One region of the Kerstersia sp. genome, then DNA from elsewhere that is predicted to be linked to it. Evidence: predicted binding sites of a transcription regulator. Region 1 holds the regulator's gene; each other region holds the start of a gene.
What was found. Region 1 encodes sigma-54, which starts transcription at its own class of promoters, with help from an activator protein. Its sites were predicted from a motif close to TGGCANGNAANCTGCTTT; they were not measured.

Region 1 (3,848 bases):
TGTCTGGCCTGAGAGATGACCGTAGTCATTTCGAAGTTGGCCGTAGGGGATCTGATATGGATATGCGCGCACACATTATTGAAGTCGCGGGCAGTTTGTTTTATGCCGAGGGCATTCGGGCCGTGGGCGTGGATCGCATCATTGCCGAGGCAGGTATTGCCAAGGCGACGTTGTACCGGCATTTCGCGACCAAGGAAGCATTGGTGGTTGCGTATCTGAGGGATCGGTACGAAAGGATTACGCAATATCTGCGTGAGCATGTGCTGGAAAACGAGCAGCAGGATCCGGCAGAAAAAGCCGTGTTGCCCTACCGCATTCTGCAGGAAATGGGCGCGCGCACGGAATACCGGGGCTGTGCCTTTCTGCTGGCCGTGGCGGAAAATGAAGGCTGCGCGCCTGTGCTGGCGGTGGCGCGTGAGTACCGCAGCTGGTTGCAGCAGATGTTTACGGAATTGGTTGTCAGCCTGACGGATGATGCCGAGGCGCTGGCAAACGAATTGACGCTTTGTTATGAAGGCGCAATGGCGGCAATGGCGATTCATCGCGAGCCTGCGGCTGCCGATGTGGCGCACCGCTGCGCATTCGCACTGATTCGCGCGCGCCAGCCAGTTTCAGTCGCGAGCGCGGCCTGATCCTGTGCCGGTTCCCGCATTATCCGGGCAATGCGCCCGGGTAATGCGGAAAATGCCGGCGGGTTGTCATTCTGTTTGCAGACGCGGTTCCTGCCGCTGCGGTTTGAATGGCGAACTCAGATTGGCGGGCGTGGCGGCCGCCGGTTCGACTGCCGGTTTCATTGCGGCGGCCAAGGTAGCGCTCTGTTCCCGGGCAATATGGAATTTTTCAATTCTGCCGCTGGCCAATTCCGCGACGGTGCGTTTCAGGTCGCCCAATGCCAGTGGCATATCCCTGTCTTGCCAAACCCAGTCCAGGACTGCGCGGCCATCGCTGGACAGGTCGCGGCATAAGGGCGCCAATTCGCCTGGCGGTACAATTTTTTCCCAATGACGGTTGATTTTCTCACGCGCCCAGGCGCGCAGCAGGGACAAGACTCCCAGGCTCAACAATGCTGCCAGCGTCCACCAGACATAGGGGCCGCTGCGCAAAGCCATATCCTGAGCATTGGCGCTGAACTTGGCAAGAAACTCATAACGCTGGGCCAGGCCGTATGACAGGCCTTGCCAGCAAACCCATAGCCAGGCCAGGGCGGCAACAACGATTATTCCTCCATCGCGCAGTAGCGCAGGCTGTGCTTTGGCGCGCAGATAATTATTCAACACTTGTAGATCATATTGGCTGGATGCAGTCATGGCGGGTCTTATGGTGCAAAATATGGTTCCCATGATACGACCCGCGCTGGAAATTCGCCAAAGTCAGCAGTTGGTGCTGACGCCACAGTTGCAACAGGCCTTGCGCCTCTTGCAACTGTCGTCGCTGGATTTGCAGCAGGAAATCGCGCAGGTACTGAATGAAAACCCAGTGCTGGAATTGGAAGCGCCGGAACCCGCCAGCGAAGGCGAGGCGCCGGACGAGCTCTTTTCCGGCGCTTCGGGCACGCGGCACGATGGGGATGATGATTTTTTTCCCGAAGCGGCAGCCACGCCTTCGTTGCGCGAGCATCTGCTGGCCCAGATCACCTGTACCCGTGCCAGCCGCCGTGATGTGGCGCTGATAACAGTTCTGATCGACGAGCTGGATGACAACGGCTACCTGGCCGCCAGTTTTGAAGACATCCTGGCGTATCTGCCGGTATCGCTGGAGGTGGAGCAGGGCGAGCTGGATGCGGCCTTGGCCTTGCTGCAGAACATGGAGCCGGCAGGGATTGCGGCGCGGAACATGAAGGAGTGCCTGCTGCTGCAATTGCGCAGGCCGGACCCGGCGATCTGGCCCGAAGCGCGTGACCCTGCCATTGTGGCCGTGGCGCGCCGCTTGTGCGACAGGCACCTGGAGGCTCTGGCGGCTGGCCGCTTGGCCTATCTGTGCGAAGAACTTAAGTGTTCACCGGCCGAGGTGCGTTTGGCGCATGCCTTGATCCGGCGGCTGGATCCGTATCCAGGCCGGGCGTGGACAGTGCCGGTGGCGGATTACGCCGTGCCGGATGTGATTGCATACCGTAGCGGCAAAACCTGGCGCGCCCGGCTCAATGGCGAGCTGATGCCGCGCTTGAGCGTAAATGATGCCTATGTGCAGGCCCTGGGCCAGGAGCCGCGGGGCAGCTATGAAGGTTTGCAGGCCCATGTGCAGCAGGCCCGCTGGCTGATTCGTCAGGTGGCGCAGCGTTTCGAAACCCTGTTGCGGGTCGCTGCCGAAATCGTGGCGCGCCAGCAGGCCTTTTTTGATTCGGGCATGGTGGCTTTGCGGCCCATGGTGCTGCGCGAAATTGCGGAAGCCCTGGGCCTGCATGAGTCCACGGTGTCACGGGCGACGGCGGGCAAGTATATGGCCACGCCGCATGGCACGCTGGAACTCAAGCGCTTCTTCAGTACTGCCGTGCCTGCGGCCGACGGCGAGTCGGCGTCAGCCGCTTCCATCCAGGCGATGATGCGCGAGATGCTGGAACAGGAAGACCCGCGCAAGCCCCTGTCCGACAGCCAGCTGATGAACAAGCTGGCCGAGCGGGGTGTGGAGCTGGCGCGCCGGACAGTGGCAAAATACCGGGAAGGGATGCGGGTGCCGACGGCCTCGCAGCGTAAAGCCATGGCCTTGTTGCGTATGGATGATTGTTAACGCCCGAGGGTAATAGCTGGCACATGGACGATTCTTCTTTCAGTTTGCGCAAGATTGCAGTGGCGGCCTACGGGCCGTCCGTCTTGTTCGGTGTTGGCATTGGAGCCGTGACGCCGGTGATCGCATTGAGCGTGCGCGGGCTGGGGGCGTCCTATGCCGTGGCAGGGCTGGTGGCTGCCTTGATCGGCCTGGGCTCGCTGGTGAGCAATATTCCCGCGGCACTGCTGGTCAATCGTTATGGCGAGCGGCGCGCCATGGTCGGGGCATCGCTGCTGAGCGCCGTGGCCATGTTGATTGCCATGGTGGCGCATACGGTCTGGATGCTGGCCGTGGCCACGTTGCTGGTCGGCGCGGCGGCCTCGGTGTTTCAGCTGGCCAGGCAGAGCTATCTGGTGCAGGCGGTGCCGCTGGCAATGCGCGCCCGCGCCATGTCCGTGCTGGGCGGAACCGCCCGCATAGGCGCGTTCGTGGGGCCGTTTGCCGGGGCAGGCCTGATTGCGCTGATGGATTTGCCTGGGGCCTATCTATTGGCATTGATCGCCATGCTGGGCGCCGGCGTGCTGGCCTACAAAGTGCCGGAGCTGGAACTGCCCGCGCCCTTGGCGACGGTAGGCGGGGGCAAGGTGTCGCTGGCGTCCATTGCGCGTTCGCATGCCAGTGTGTTCCTGACCCTGGGTATTGGCGTGCTGCTGATCAGCGTGCTGCGCGCTACACGCCAGGTCGTGCTGCCCTTGTGGGCGGAGCAGCTGGGCCTGGATTCCGTCGCCATTTCCGTGATTTACGGCCTGGTGGCGGCCCTGGATATGGCGGTTTTCTATCATGCGGGCAAGGTCATGGACCGGCACGGCCGCGTGTGGGTGGCTGTGCCTTCGGTCATTTTGATGGGCGCCAGCCTGATGCTGATGCCTTTCGCCTCAGGCGTGATTTCATTTATGGCGGCAGCCCTGATGCTGGGGTTTGGCAATGGCATCAGCTCGGGCATCATCATGACGCTGGCGGCCGATGCGGCGCCGGCGCAAGGGCGGCATCACTTCCTGGGGCTATGGCGGCTGGTTTCCGATGTCGGTTCCAGCGCCGGCCCGCTGCTGTTGTCCGCGCTGACAGGCGCCATTTCGCTGGCCGTG
Region 2 (3,848 bases), on a different contig from region 1:
TCCAGGAGCGCCGTATGAGCACCCGTGATACCGCTGCAGACATTCGTCATGGCGCGCCAGGCCCCGGCGGCCTGAGCCGCTTGGTTCTGGCGTCGGGCAATCCCGGAAAAATCCGGGAGTTCCGCCGTTTGTTCGATGCTTATGGCATTACGCTGATTCCCCAAGGGGAGCTGGATGTGCCGGAAGCGCCGGAGCCGCATTGCACCTTTATTGAAAATGCGCTGGCCAAAGCCCGCCACGCCAGCAAACTAACGGGCTTGCCCGCGCTGGCGGATGATTCCGGTCTGTGCGTGCCGGCTTTGGATGGCGCGCCTGGCGTGTTTTCCGCGCGTTACGCCCAACTGCAGGGCGGCGAAAAAAACGATGCGGCCAATAACGCCTGCCTGGTGCAGGCCCTGGCGGAGCAACCGGACCGGCGCGCCTTTTACGTTGCGGTATTGGCGCTGGTGCGTCATGCGGAAGACCCGCATCCGCTGATCGCCGATGGCGTCTGGTACGGGGAAGTGGTCGATACGCCGCGGGGTGAGCACGGATTCGGCTACGATCCTCATTTTTTCCTGCCGCAGCAACAACAGACGGCCGCTGAAATGGCGCCAGAACTCAAGAACAGCATCAGCCATCGCGCGCTGGCCTGGCAGGCCCTGGCGGCCAAGCTGGCCGCTGCCTGAGCCGCTGACGGCAAGCATTCATCTTCATGGCTACTGTTATACCCATTATGCCTGCGGGCCTGTCGCGGCGAGAGCTGCGGCAGGCGCAGGCCACAGTGCTGCAGGCCTTGCCGCCGCTGGCGCTGTATATCCATGTTCCCTGGTGCGTGCGCAAATGCCCGTACTGTGATTTCAACTCGCATCATGCGCCGGCGGTCGTGCCGGAAGCGGAATATCTGGCCGCGCTGCGCAGCGACCTTGAACAGACGCTGCCGCAGGTCTGGGGCCGCCAAGTCATTTCCGTATTCATAGGCGGGGGCACGCCCAGCTTGCTGTCGGCGGGCGCCGTCGATGAAATGCTGGGCATGATACGCGCCTACCTGAAGCTGTTGCCGGACGCCGAGATCACGATGGAAGCGAACCCCGGCACGGTAGAGGCGGGCCGCTTCAATGCCTATGCGCGCAGCGGGGTGAACCGGCTGTCACTGGGAGTGCAGAGCTTTGATGATGCCTGTCTGAGCGCCCTCGGGCGCATTCACGACGGCAAACAGGCGCGCACGGCCATTGCGCTGGCGATGGATGCGGTGCCGCGCGTCAATCTGGACTTGATGTTTGCGCTGCCAGGGCAGGATGAGGACGGTGCCAGGCGCGACATCGATACGGCGCTGTCATTTGGCACCGGGCACTTGTCGCTGTATCACCTGACGCTGGAACCCAATACGGTTTTCGCCAAGTATCCGCCGCCTTTGCCGGATGACGATGCGGCGGCGGCCATTCAGGAAATGTTGCAACAGCGTGTGGCGCAAGCCGGCTATGAGCAATATGAGGTCTCGGCCTATGCGAAAGCAGGGCAGCGCTGTCAGCACAATACCAATTACTGGGAGTTTGGCGATTACCTGGGCATAGGGCCGGGCGCGCACGCGAAAGTCTCTTTTCACGACCGTATCCTGAGAGAAGCGCGCACCCGCAGCCCGGAGCAATGGATGCAGCGCGCTTTGGCGGGAGATGGCTCGCATATTGCCAGCAGCGAGGTGCTGTCGCCCGCTGATCTGCCATTCGAGTTCATGCTCAATGCCTTGCGCCTGCGCGCCGGGGTGCCCAGCGCCAGCTTCAGTGCGCGGACGGGCCTGCCATTGGCAAGCATTCACGCGGCCTTGCGCCGCGCCATGAATAAAGGTTTGCTGGATGCGGACCCCTCGGTGTTGCGCGCATCCCCGTTAGGGTGGCAATTTTTGAACGATTTACTGGAAATGTTTTTGCCGGAGTGATCCAATCCGGTGCAGTGATCCATATTGGTGCTGGTTTTGCACTGATATGGTGCGTTTTGATACACGAATATCAGTGCGGCCAGCGCAAAAAGCTGGCACGCTAATTGCTTGATAGGGACTGAACGCGCAGCGTGGCGGCGCGCGGTACTCACCTCATTGGAGATAACATGGCTACGCCTCAAGATGTGCTCAAGACAATTTCGGAATACGACGTCAAGTTCGTCGATTTCCGTTTTACCGATACGCTGGGCAAGGAACAACACGTTTCGGTGCCGGCGCATCGTGTAGAAGAAGAAACCTTCGAGACGGGCCAGGCTTTCGACGGTTCGTCGATCGCGGGCTGGAAGGGGATTGAAGCCTCCGACATGGTGTTGATCCCGGACGCATCGACGGCTCACCTTGATCCGTTCACGCAACAGACCACGCTGATCCTGACTTGCGATGTGATCGACCCGGCCGATATGAAAGGCTATGACCGCGACCCGCGTTCGCTGGCCCGCCGTGCCGAAGCCTATCTGAAATCCAGCGGCCTGGGCGATACCGCCTTCTTTGGCCCGGAGCCCGAATTTTTCGTCTTCGACGGCGTGTCCTGGGATGATGGTCCTTCCGGCGCGTTCTACAAGATTGCTTCCGATGAGGGCGCCTGGTCCCGCGCCAATGATGCCAGCAGCAACTACGGCCACCGTCCGCGCGTGAAGGGCGGCTATTTCCCGGTGGCCCCGGTGGATTCCTTCAACGACATGCGCGCCGAAATGTGCATGCTGATGGAAGAGCTGGGTGTGCCGGTGGAAGTGCACCACCACGAAGTCGCAGGCCCCGGCCAGCTGGAAATCGGCACTCAGTTCAGCACGCTGGTGCAACGCGCCGACTGGACGCAAATCATGAAGTATGTGATCCACAACGTGGCGCACAACTATGGCAAGACGGCCACCTTCATGCCCAAGCCCATCATGGGTGACAACGGCTCCGGCATGCACGTTCACCAGTCGATCTGGAAAGACGGCCAGAACCTGTTCGCGGGCAATGCCTATGCCGGACTGTCGGAATTCGCGCTGTATTACATCGGCGGCATCATCAAACACGCCCGTGCGCTGAATGCCTTCACCAACCCTGGCACGAACTCGTACAAGCGCCTGGTGCCGCACTACGAAGCGCCGGTCAAACTGGCCTACTCGGCCCGAAACCGCTCCGCTTCTATCCGTATTCCGTACGTCGCCAACCCGAAGGGCCGCCGCATCGAAGCGCGCTTCCCGGATCCTCTGGCCAATCCGTACCTGGCGTTCTCCGCGCTGATGATGGCGGGCCTGGACGGCGTGCAGAACAAGATTCACCCCGGCGATCCCGCCGACAAGAATCTGTACGATCTGCCGCCGGAAGAAGACGCGAAGATCCCGACGGTTTGCGTCTCGCTGGAGCAAGCGCTGGAATCGCTGGATAACGACCGCGAATTCCTGACGCGCGGCGGGGTGTTCAGCAATGCCATGATTGATGCCTACCTGGGCTTGAAGCAGGGCGAGGTCAACCGTTTGCGCATGGTGGCGCATCCGGTCGAATTCGATATGTACTACAGCCTGTAAACACGGCAGGCGGCATGCGCTTCGCATGCCGCTGCGCCATCGCCCCGGGGAGCCGTCCATCATGAATCTCGATGCATTGGATCTGTTGGCCTGCTCCGTCTTGTTGATTGATGCGCAGGGGCGGGTGGCGCATGCCAATGGCGCGGCAGAGGATGTCTTTGGGCGCGCCCGCAGACGGCTGGCCGGCATGCCCGTAGAGCAGCTGTTTGTCGAGGCGGCGGATATCCGGGCGGCAGTGACGGCCTCCCAGGCCGATGGTTTTGCGGATCTGCGTTTGCATCTGCAGGCCCGCCGGGGGCTGACGGAAACGCCTGCGGTTGCGGTCACGGTGCTGACCCTGGCCGTCCAGCCTTGGC
Region 3 (3,848 bases), on a different contig from region 1:
CCCTGCTTTTGCAACAGGTAATACACACCGCTGGCGCTTTGCAGGCTGCCGGGCTGGGATAAGGTCTGAGCATCCCCTTCGCTGGTTTCATCATCGGCAGAAGCCAGCTGGCCCGAGGCGGCCAGATGATCCGTCAAAGGCATTTCCAGCGACGGAAACAAGGTGCCCGCGTCAATGGGCTGCTCCGGCGGCGTGAGAATCACCCCGCGTTCGATCAGGTTGGCCAGCTCGCGGACATTGCCCGGCCAATCGTGATTGCACAGGGCTGCCATGGCCGGGCCGGTGAAACCGGACAAGCGTTTGCCATGCAAGGTGCTGTACTGCTCAAGCATGTGTCTGGCCAAGAGCGGAATGTCATCCAGACGCTCGCACAGCGACGGGATCTGGATCGGGTAGATATTCAGCCGGTACAGCAGGTCGCGGCGGAACGTGCCCGCTTCCACAGCCTTTTCCAGATCGACGTTGGTGGCAGCCACCACGCGCACATTGACCTTGCGGACTTCCGTGCCGCCCAGTTTTTCTATCTCGCCCTGCTGCAAGACCCGCAATAGCTTGGCCTGGGCCGCCAGCGGCAATTCGCCCAGTTCATCCAGGAACAGGGTGCCACCATCGGCGCGTTCAAACCGGCCCAGACGCGTCTGCACCGCGCCGGTATATGCCCCCTTTTCCACGCCGAACAACTCGCTTTCAATCAGATCCGCCGGCAATGCCGCGCAGTTGATGGCCACAAACGGCTGTTCGGCGCGGTCGCTCATGGCGTGCAAGGCGCGGGCGAATTGTTCTTTGCCGACACCGGTAGGGCCGGTCAGCAGCACCGTCACTTGCGTGGGCGCGGCCCGCTGCAGCAGCATGAAGGCGCGCTCAAACGCCGGTGACTGGCCCACCAGCTGCGTGCGCTGGCGGCTCTGATCCAACTGCCCGCGCAAGGCTTCGACTTCCTGGCGCAAAGCCGTCACGGTCTGTTCCACCGATACCGGTTCGTGGTTCACCGCATCGCGCTGCGCCGCTGGCCATTCATGCAGGAAACGGCCTTCGATCTGGCAATGCGCATGCCCGCAGGCCGTACATCGCACTTCTTTGAAAAGCACTGGCTGCTGGAAAAACGCAGTGGAATAGCCCGAGGCATATCCCAGCTGCATCCAACAGGCCGGATCTTCCTGAGGCCCGTATTCCTGCACATGTGTTTCGGCCTCCCAGCTGTAGGACCAATTGAAAATGGCATGAAAGTGGCGCTTGGCCGGGTCGGCATGCGGCTGGTAATCAAACACCAGCGGTTCAACCTGCACCGCCCCTTCCAGCATGTGCAACTGCGGGCCTATGGCAAATGTCTCGAACACGCCCTGGTCCGGCCGCACCTGGCGCGCCAGCAAGCCGTCCTGCTCACCGGCCGAATAACCGGCCCGGGTCAGCAAGGCGCGCGCCTGTTCCAAACCAAAACTTTGGATGATCTCCTTGCGCATGGCGCGCAGCGTATTCACATGCATGAGCAGCATGCGCTGGCCGGCCAGCCAGATCCGGCCATCCATGCGGGAAAAGCGCAGCAAGCGGCGCAAGTCCCTGTCGGACGGGAAAACTGGGGTATTGGAATCGGGCATGTCTCTATTTTTATCGATATTTATGCGCCTGATTATCGTTTTTTGGGGTCCGTATGCATCCTGCTGTTTTCCCTGATACGGAATTCATTCATCCCCCGCCGCTGAATTCATCATCTCATCATGATGCGCTGCAATGCGCGCTAAATGGCCGCAGATCAAATGAATACGATTCTCTTTTCAGCCCTTTAAAACCCGCTTCCGGGATCCCCTTTTTAGGGGCTTACCCTCGTTTTATCGATATTCCAGGGAGCTGGCACGCTTATTGCAAGAAAGCAGGAACAGACAGCCAAAAAGGAAAAATTGCCATGAGTGCCCTGACGACAGACGACACGTCCATCCCGTTGCCCGCCGTTGACCTGAGCAAGCGCTATGTCAGGGTCACCGGCCAGCGTGATAACGGATTTATCGAATTTGAATTTTCCGTGGGCTGGCAGGAATTGGTCGTTGAACTGATTCTGTTGCCCCCGGACTTCCAGGCCTTCTGCGAGGCCAATCATGTGGAAATGCTTCCGCCGCGCGAAGACGAGGAAGAAGACTGAACCCACCATGCAGCCATACCGACAACAATAGGAGACCAGCATGAACATTGATTTACAGGCACGCGAGATCCAGCCTCTGCGCCAGACCTTCGACCGTGTCCAGGCCTATACCGGCGACAAACCCGCATCGCGCTACCTGGAAGCCATCCTGAGCACGCAGCCCACGGAAAACTTCCACTACCGCGCCACCTGGGAACCCGAATACGAGCTGTTCGACCAGCGCCGCACCGCCATCCGCATGGCGGACTGGAACACGCTGCGCGACCCGCGCCAGTTCTACTACGCTACCTGGACCATGGCCCGCGCGCGCCAGCAGGAAGCCATGGATGCCAACTATCAGTTCGTGGAATCTCGCGAACTGCTGGACATGATGCCCGATGCGCTGCGCGCCAATGTCGCGGCCACCCTGATGCCGCTGCGCCATGTGTCCTGGGGCGGCAACATGAACAACTGCAGCATCTGTAGCCGCAGCTACGGCACGGCCTTTTCCGCTCCGGTTCTGATGCATGCCATGGATCATCTGGGCGCCGCCCAGTACCTGACCCGCCTGGGCCTGCTGATGGGCACGGAAACCTCGCTGCTGGATGCTGGCAAGGCCGACTGGCTGGAAGCGCCTGCCTGGCAGCCCCTGCGCCGCTTCCTGGAAGACTCTTTCATCATCATGGATCCGGTCGAGCTGTTCGTGCTGCAGAACGTTGTGCTCGACGGCCTGCTCTACCCGCTGATCTACAGCCAGTACATCGACGGCTATGTGTCCCAGCAAGGCGGCACGCCGCTGGCCATGCTGACCGTCTTCATGCCCGAATGGCACAAGGAATCGGCCCGCTGGACCGATGCCGTCGTGAAAGTCATGGCAACCGAGTCCGCCGAAAACAAAGCCCACTTGCAGGAATGGCTGGCTCGCCACGGCGCCCGCGCCCAGGAAGTGCTGGCGCCTGTCGCCAAGCTGGCCATGGAAGACCAGGGCGCCGCCGCCCTGCAAGCCGCCAGCGACGAACTCAACGCCCGCATGGCCAAGATCGGCCTCTCCCTGAACTGACCCGAGACCTACGCCATGACCAGCACAACCTCCAACGTTTTCATCGCTTTCCAGGCCAATGAGGAGTCCCGCCCGGTGGTTGACGCCATCCTGCAGGACAACCCCCACGCCAGCGCAGTCTATTCGCCAGGCCTGGTCAAAATCGACGCGCCGGGGCGCCTGAGCATTCAACGCGCCACGATTGAAGAACATACGGGCCAGCCGTATGACCTGCAGCAGATGCACGTCAACCTTGTCACGCTCTCGGGCAACATCGACGAGGACGACGACCAATTGACACTGAGCTGGGGCGCCTGAGCCTTCCTGCCAAAAACAGACAGAAACGGAGACGACACATGGATACCAGAGTGACCCGCAAGAAACTCGGCCTGAAAGAGCGCTACGCCGCCATGACCCGCGGCCTGGGCTGGGAAACCAGCTACCAGCCGATGGACAAGGTTTTCCCCTACGACAAGTTCGAAGGCATCAAGATTCATGATTGGGACAAGTGGGAAGACCCCTTCCGCCTGACCATGGACGCCTACTGGAAATACCAGGGCGAAAAGGAAAAGAAGCTCTACGCCGTGATCGAGGCCTTTGCCCAGAACAACGGCCAGCTGAGCGTCTCTGACGCCCGCTATATCAATGCGCTCAAGCTCTTCATCCAAGGCGTGACGCCGCTGGAGTACTACGCCT
Region 4 (3,848 bases), on a different contig from region 1:
CCCACTTCGCGTTTCAGGTAAGCCGCGGGGTCGGTGTTGCGCGCATTGACGGTCACTTCAGCGCCCAGCTCGCGGGCCAGTGCCAGCTTCTCATCATCCACATCGACAGCAGCGACATTCAGGCCCATGGCCCGCGCATATTGCACGGCCACATGCCCCAAGCCGCCAATCCCCGAAATGGCCACCCATTGCCCTGCCTGGGTATCAGTCATTTTCAGGCCCTTGTAAACCGTCACCCCCGCGCACAAAATGGGCGCAATTTCGATAAAGTTCACACTTTTGGGCAACAGGCCGACATAAGCCGCATTGGCCAGCGCATATTCAGCAAAGCCGCCATTCACCGAGTAGCCAGCGTTCTGCTGCTTCTCGCATAGCGTTTCCCAGCCGCCCAGGCAGTGCTCGCAATAGCCGCAAGCCGAATACAGCCAAGGAATCCCGACGCGGTCGCCTTCCTTGACATGCGTCACTCCCTGGCCAACCGCCACGACATGGCCCACGCCTTCATGGCCAGGAATGAAAGGCGGGTTGGGTTTGACCGGCCAATCCCCTTCCACCGCGTGCAAGTCGGTATGGCAAACACCGCAAGCTTCAATCTTGACCAGAATGTCACCCGGCCCCGGACGCGGAACTTCGACTTCCTCAATCCGCAGGGGCTGGCCGAAAGTACGTAGAACTGCCGCTTTCATTGTGCGTTGCATGGATACGCTCCTTGAAACAAAGCAAACACCATCATGGACAAACACCGGACAAGGCCGTGCGCCCTCTCCTGCCTGTCCGCCACTGGTGCCTGCAGCGCCTGGCGCCGCAGGCGACGCGCAGGCTGCACGCCGGGACTATCCCAGCGCCCGCCCGCGCGTTTCGTGCTCAATAAAAGCCCAATGCGTTCGGGCTGTAGCTCACCAGCAGGCACTTCGTCTGCTGGTAGTTGGACAGGGCGACCTTGTGAGTTTCACGGCCAATGCCCGACTCTTTGTACCCGCCAAACGCAGCGTGCGCCGGATACAGGTGATAGCAGTTGGTCCAGACCCGGCCGGCCTGCACGCCACGCCCCACCCGATAGGCTTGCGAACCGTCCCGCGTCCAGACCCCGGCGCCCAGGCCGAAGGACGTGTCATTGGCAATGGCAATCGCCTCGTCCTCGTCCTTGAACGTGGTGACTGCGGCAACCGGACCGAAAATCTCCTCTTGGAAAATACGCATGTCATTCTTGCCCAGCAGCATGGTCGGGCTGACGTAATAGCCCTCTTCCAAGCCGCCCTTGAGCGGATTGCGGGCGCCACCGATCAGGCATTCCGCGCCCTCATTCCGGCCGATGTCGATGTAGGACAGAATCTTGTCCATCTGCACCTTGGATACCTGCGCGCCCACCATGGTCTGGCGGTCCAGCGGGTTGCCGGTCTTGATGGACTTCACCCTGGCCACGGCCTTTTCAATGAAACGCTCGTAAATGGACTCCTGGATCAGGATGCGTGACGGGCAAGTGCAGATTTCCCCCTGATTCAGGGCAAACATCGACAAGCCCTCCAGCGCCTTATCCAGGAAGGCATCGTCCTTGTCGAGCACATCGGCAAAGAAGATATTGGGCGACTTGCCTCCCAGCTCCACCGTCGCCGGAATCAGGTTTTCGGCCGCCGCATGCAGGATATGGCGGCCAACCGGCGTGGAACCGGTGAAGGCCACCTTGGCGATGCGCTTGCTGGTGGCCAGCGCTTCCCCGGCTTCCTTGCCATAACCATTGACGATATTCAGAACGCCGGCAGGCAGCAGATCGCCAATCAATTCCATCAGCACCAGAATGGAGGCCGGCGTTTGTTCGGCGGGTTTCAGGACGACCGGGCAACCGGCAGCCAGCGCGGGCGCCAGCTTCCAGGAAGCCATCAGCAGCGGGAAATTCCACGGAATGATCTGGCCAACAACGCCAATGGGTTCCTTGAAATGGTAGGCCACCGTTGTGCTGTCGATCTCGGAGATCGCGCCTTCCTCAGCACGCAGGCAACCGGCAAAGTAACGGAAATGGTCAACGGCCAGCGGCAGGTCAGCTGCCATGGTTTCACGCAAGGGCTTGCCGTTGTCTATGGTTTCGGCAACGGCCAGGCGTTCCAGGTTCTGTTCAATCCGGTCTGCGATGCGCAGCAGAATATTGGAACGCTCGGCGGCAGACGTTCTGCCCCATGCCGCGCGCGCAGCATGGGCGGCATCCAACGCCAGTTCGATATCCTGCGCGTCGGAGCGCGGCACACTGGTAAAGGCCTGGCCGGTGATGGGCGAAATGTCCTCGAAGTAATTGCCGGCAACCGGGGCTACCCATTTGCCGCCAATGTAGTTCTCATATTTCTTCTTGAACGGAAATTCGACATCCAGCCCCAGCTTCTTCAAATCTGACAGATTCATGCCTCTTCTCCTTTAACGGTTCGGAACCGCACCATGCGGCGCCGCCCTTACACAGACACAAGCAATTAGCGTGCCAAGGCAATGAAAAAAATGCTTCTCGTTTTCCGCGCTGGCACACACACCGGTTTAAGGCATAATTTGCTTATGCTGTACCGACGTCCGCCCTGGCTGCGACGCTGCAATTCGCGACACTGCAACACCTTTCGCAGCAGCATCTGTCGCAAAAAGCGACACTGCCATTTAGGCCAGCTTGCGCTGCCTTGCGGGCACCACGCATAGATCGTAAACACGTTCTAAGGGAGGCCATAGAGATGACGTTCCATTTCGCCGCCGCACTGCAAGCCGAACCTTCGGCGGCTTCAGTCCTGCGCTCCTGGCAACGCTGCATGGCGCGTGAATCCGACATGCAGCCCGACCCCGTCATGCTGGTGCGCGGCGAACTCAATGTCAGGATCGCCCAGCACGCCAGTCTGCTGGAAGCCGCGCAGCCGGAAATCGACACACTCTCTAATATGGTGGGAGGCCATTCAGGCGTCGTGCTGCTCGCCGATGCCACCGGTGTCATTCTGCAAACCGCAGGCAACACCAATTTCCTGCAACAAGCGGAAAGCGTAGCGCTGCAGCCCGGTGTCAGCTGGGCCGAACAATACCGCGGCACCAATGCCATCGGCACCGCGCTGCTGGAAAATGCGCCGGTACGCGTGCACGGCGCGGAACACTATTTGCACTGCAACCGGATTCTGAGTTGCCATGGCGCCCCGGTCTGGTCGCCGCGCGGTGACCGCATGGGAGTGCTGGATATCTCCGGCGAAGCCTCACAGCTGCATGATTACGCGCTGGGACTTGCGTCGCTATGCTCGCGCCTGATTACCAACCGCATGATGCAGCAAAGTCAGGCCGGCCGGGAACTGCTCGTGTTCCAGCGCCAGCCCTCTTTGCTGGAATCCACCGAACGCGCCCTGCTGCTGCTGGAAGACGGCCATATCGTTGGCGCCAACGACCTGGCCCTGACCTTGCTGCGCGCCTCATGGCGCGAGCTGCTCGATCAGCCGGCGCAACGCTGGCTGGGCGACTGGCAACAACTCGGGCCGGATCCCGCCTTATTGCTGGCGCCGGATGGCGAACGGTTTTACGCCAGCCTGCTGCGCAGCCGCAGGCTGCTGCCTGCAAGCGGCGCGCCGCTCGCGCGAGCCCCCGCCGCCCCTGCCGCCCCTGCCGCCGCAGGAAAAACACCGGCTGCCGGCGCTGCTGCGCCCCCATCCTCCCAGACTCCCCAGATTCCCCAGACTCCCGATTTTCCCCAGGCCATCCACGGCGCCGCCAGCCTGCCCGCAGCACCGGCCAAAGAAGAACGACCTGCCTCGGCACGGCCACACCCGGCCCTGGCGGCCAATCTGGCCCTGGACCCTCAGCTGGGCAGCCGCTTTGACGCCGTGCGGCGCGCCTTTGATGGCGGC

Region 2: glnA (type I glutamate--ammonia ligase) is a predicted target of sigma-54. The motif match lies at 2,009-2,026, and genes of this name have one in related genera.
Region 3: ACTJGZ_RS13960 (phenol hydroxylase subunit) is a predicted target of sigma-54. The motif match lies at 1,847-1,864, and genes of this name have one in related genera.
Region 4: exaC (acetaldehyde dehydrogenase ExaC) is a predicted target of sigma-54. The motif match lies at 2,450-2,467, and genes of this name have one in related genera.

What each region holds. Positions count from the first base shown of each region.
Region 1 covers NZ_JBQEKA010000003.1:56,565-60,412, reverse strand. The annotation lists gene ACTJGZ_RS01655 (TetR/AcrR family transcriptional regulator) at 57-632, shown strand; gene ACTJGZ_RS01650 (hypothetical protein) at 699-1,307, opposite strand; gene rpoN (RNA polymerase factor sigma-54) at 1,339-2,724, shown strand; gene ACTJGZ_RS01640 (MFS transporter) at 2,748-3,848, shown strand, end outside.
Region 2 covers NZ_JBQEKA010000017.1:33,973-37,820, reverse strand. The annotation lists gene rph (ribonuclease PH) at 1-18, shown strand, start outside; gene rdgB (RdgB/HAM1 family non-canonical purine NTP pyrophosphatase) at 15-668, shown strand; gene hemW (radical SAM family heme chaperone HemW) at 695-1,915, shown strand; gene glnA (type I glutamate--ammonia ligase) at 2,083-3,492, shown strand; gene glnL (nitrogen regulation protein NR(II)) at 3,554-3,848, shown strand, end outside.
Region 3 covers NZ_JBQEKA010000090.1:4,767-8,614, reverse strand. The annotation lists gene ACTJGZ_RS13965 (sigma 54-interacting transcriptional regulator) at 1-1,595, opposite strand, end outside; gene ACTJGZ_RS13960 (phenol hydroxylase subunit) at 1,901-2,134, shown strand; gene ACTJGZ_RS13955 (phenol hydroxylase) at 2,175-3,173, shown strand; gene ACTJGZ_RS13950 (MmoB/DmpM family protein) at 3,189-3,470, shown strand; gene ACTJGZ_RS13945 (aromatic/alkene/methane monooxygenase hydroxylase/oxygenase subunit alpha) at 3,509-3,848, shown strand, end outside.
Region 4 covers NZ_JBQEKA010000016.1:13,816-17,663, reverse strand. The annotation lists gene adhP (alcohol dehydrogenase AdhP) at 1-698, opposite strand, end outside; gene exaC (acetaldehyde dehydrogenase ExaC) at 865-2,391, opposite strand; gene ACTJGZ_RS06080 (sigma-54-dependent Fis family transcriptional regulator) at 2,703-3,848, shown strand, end outside.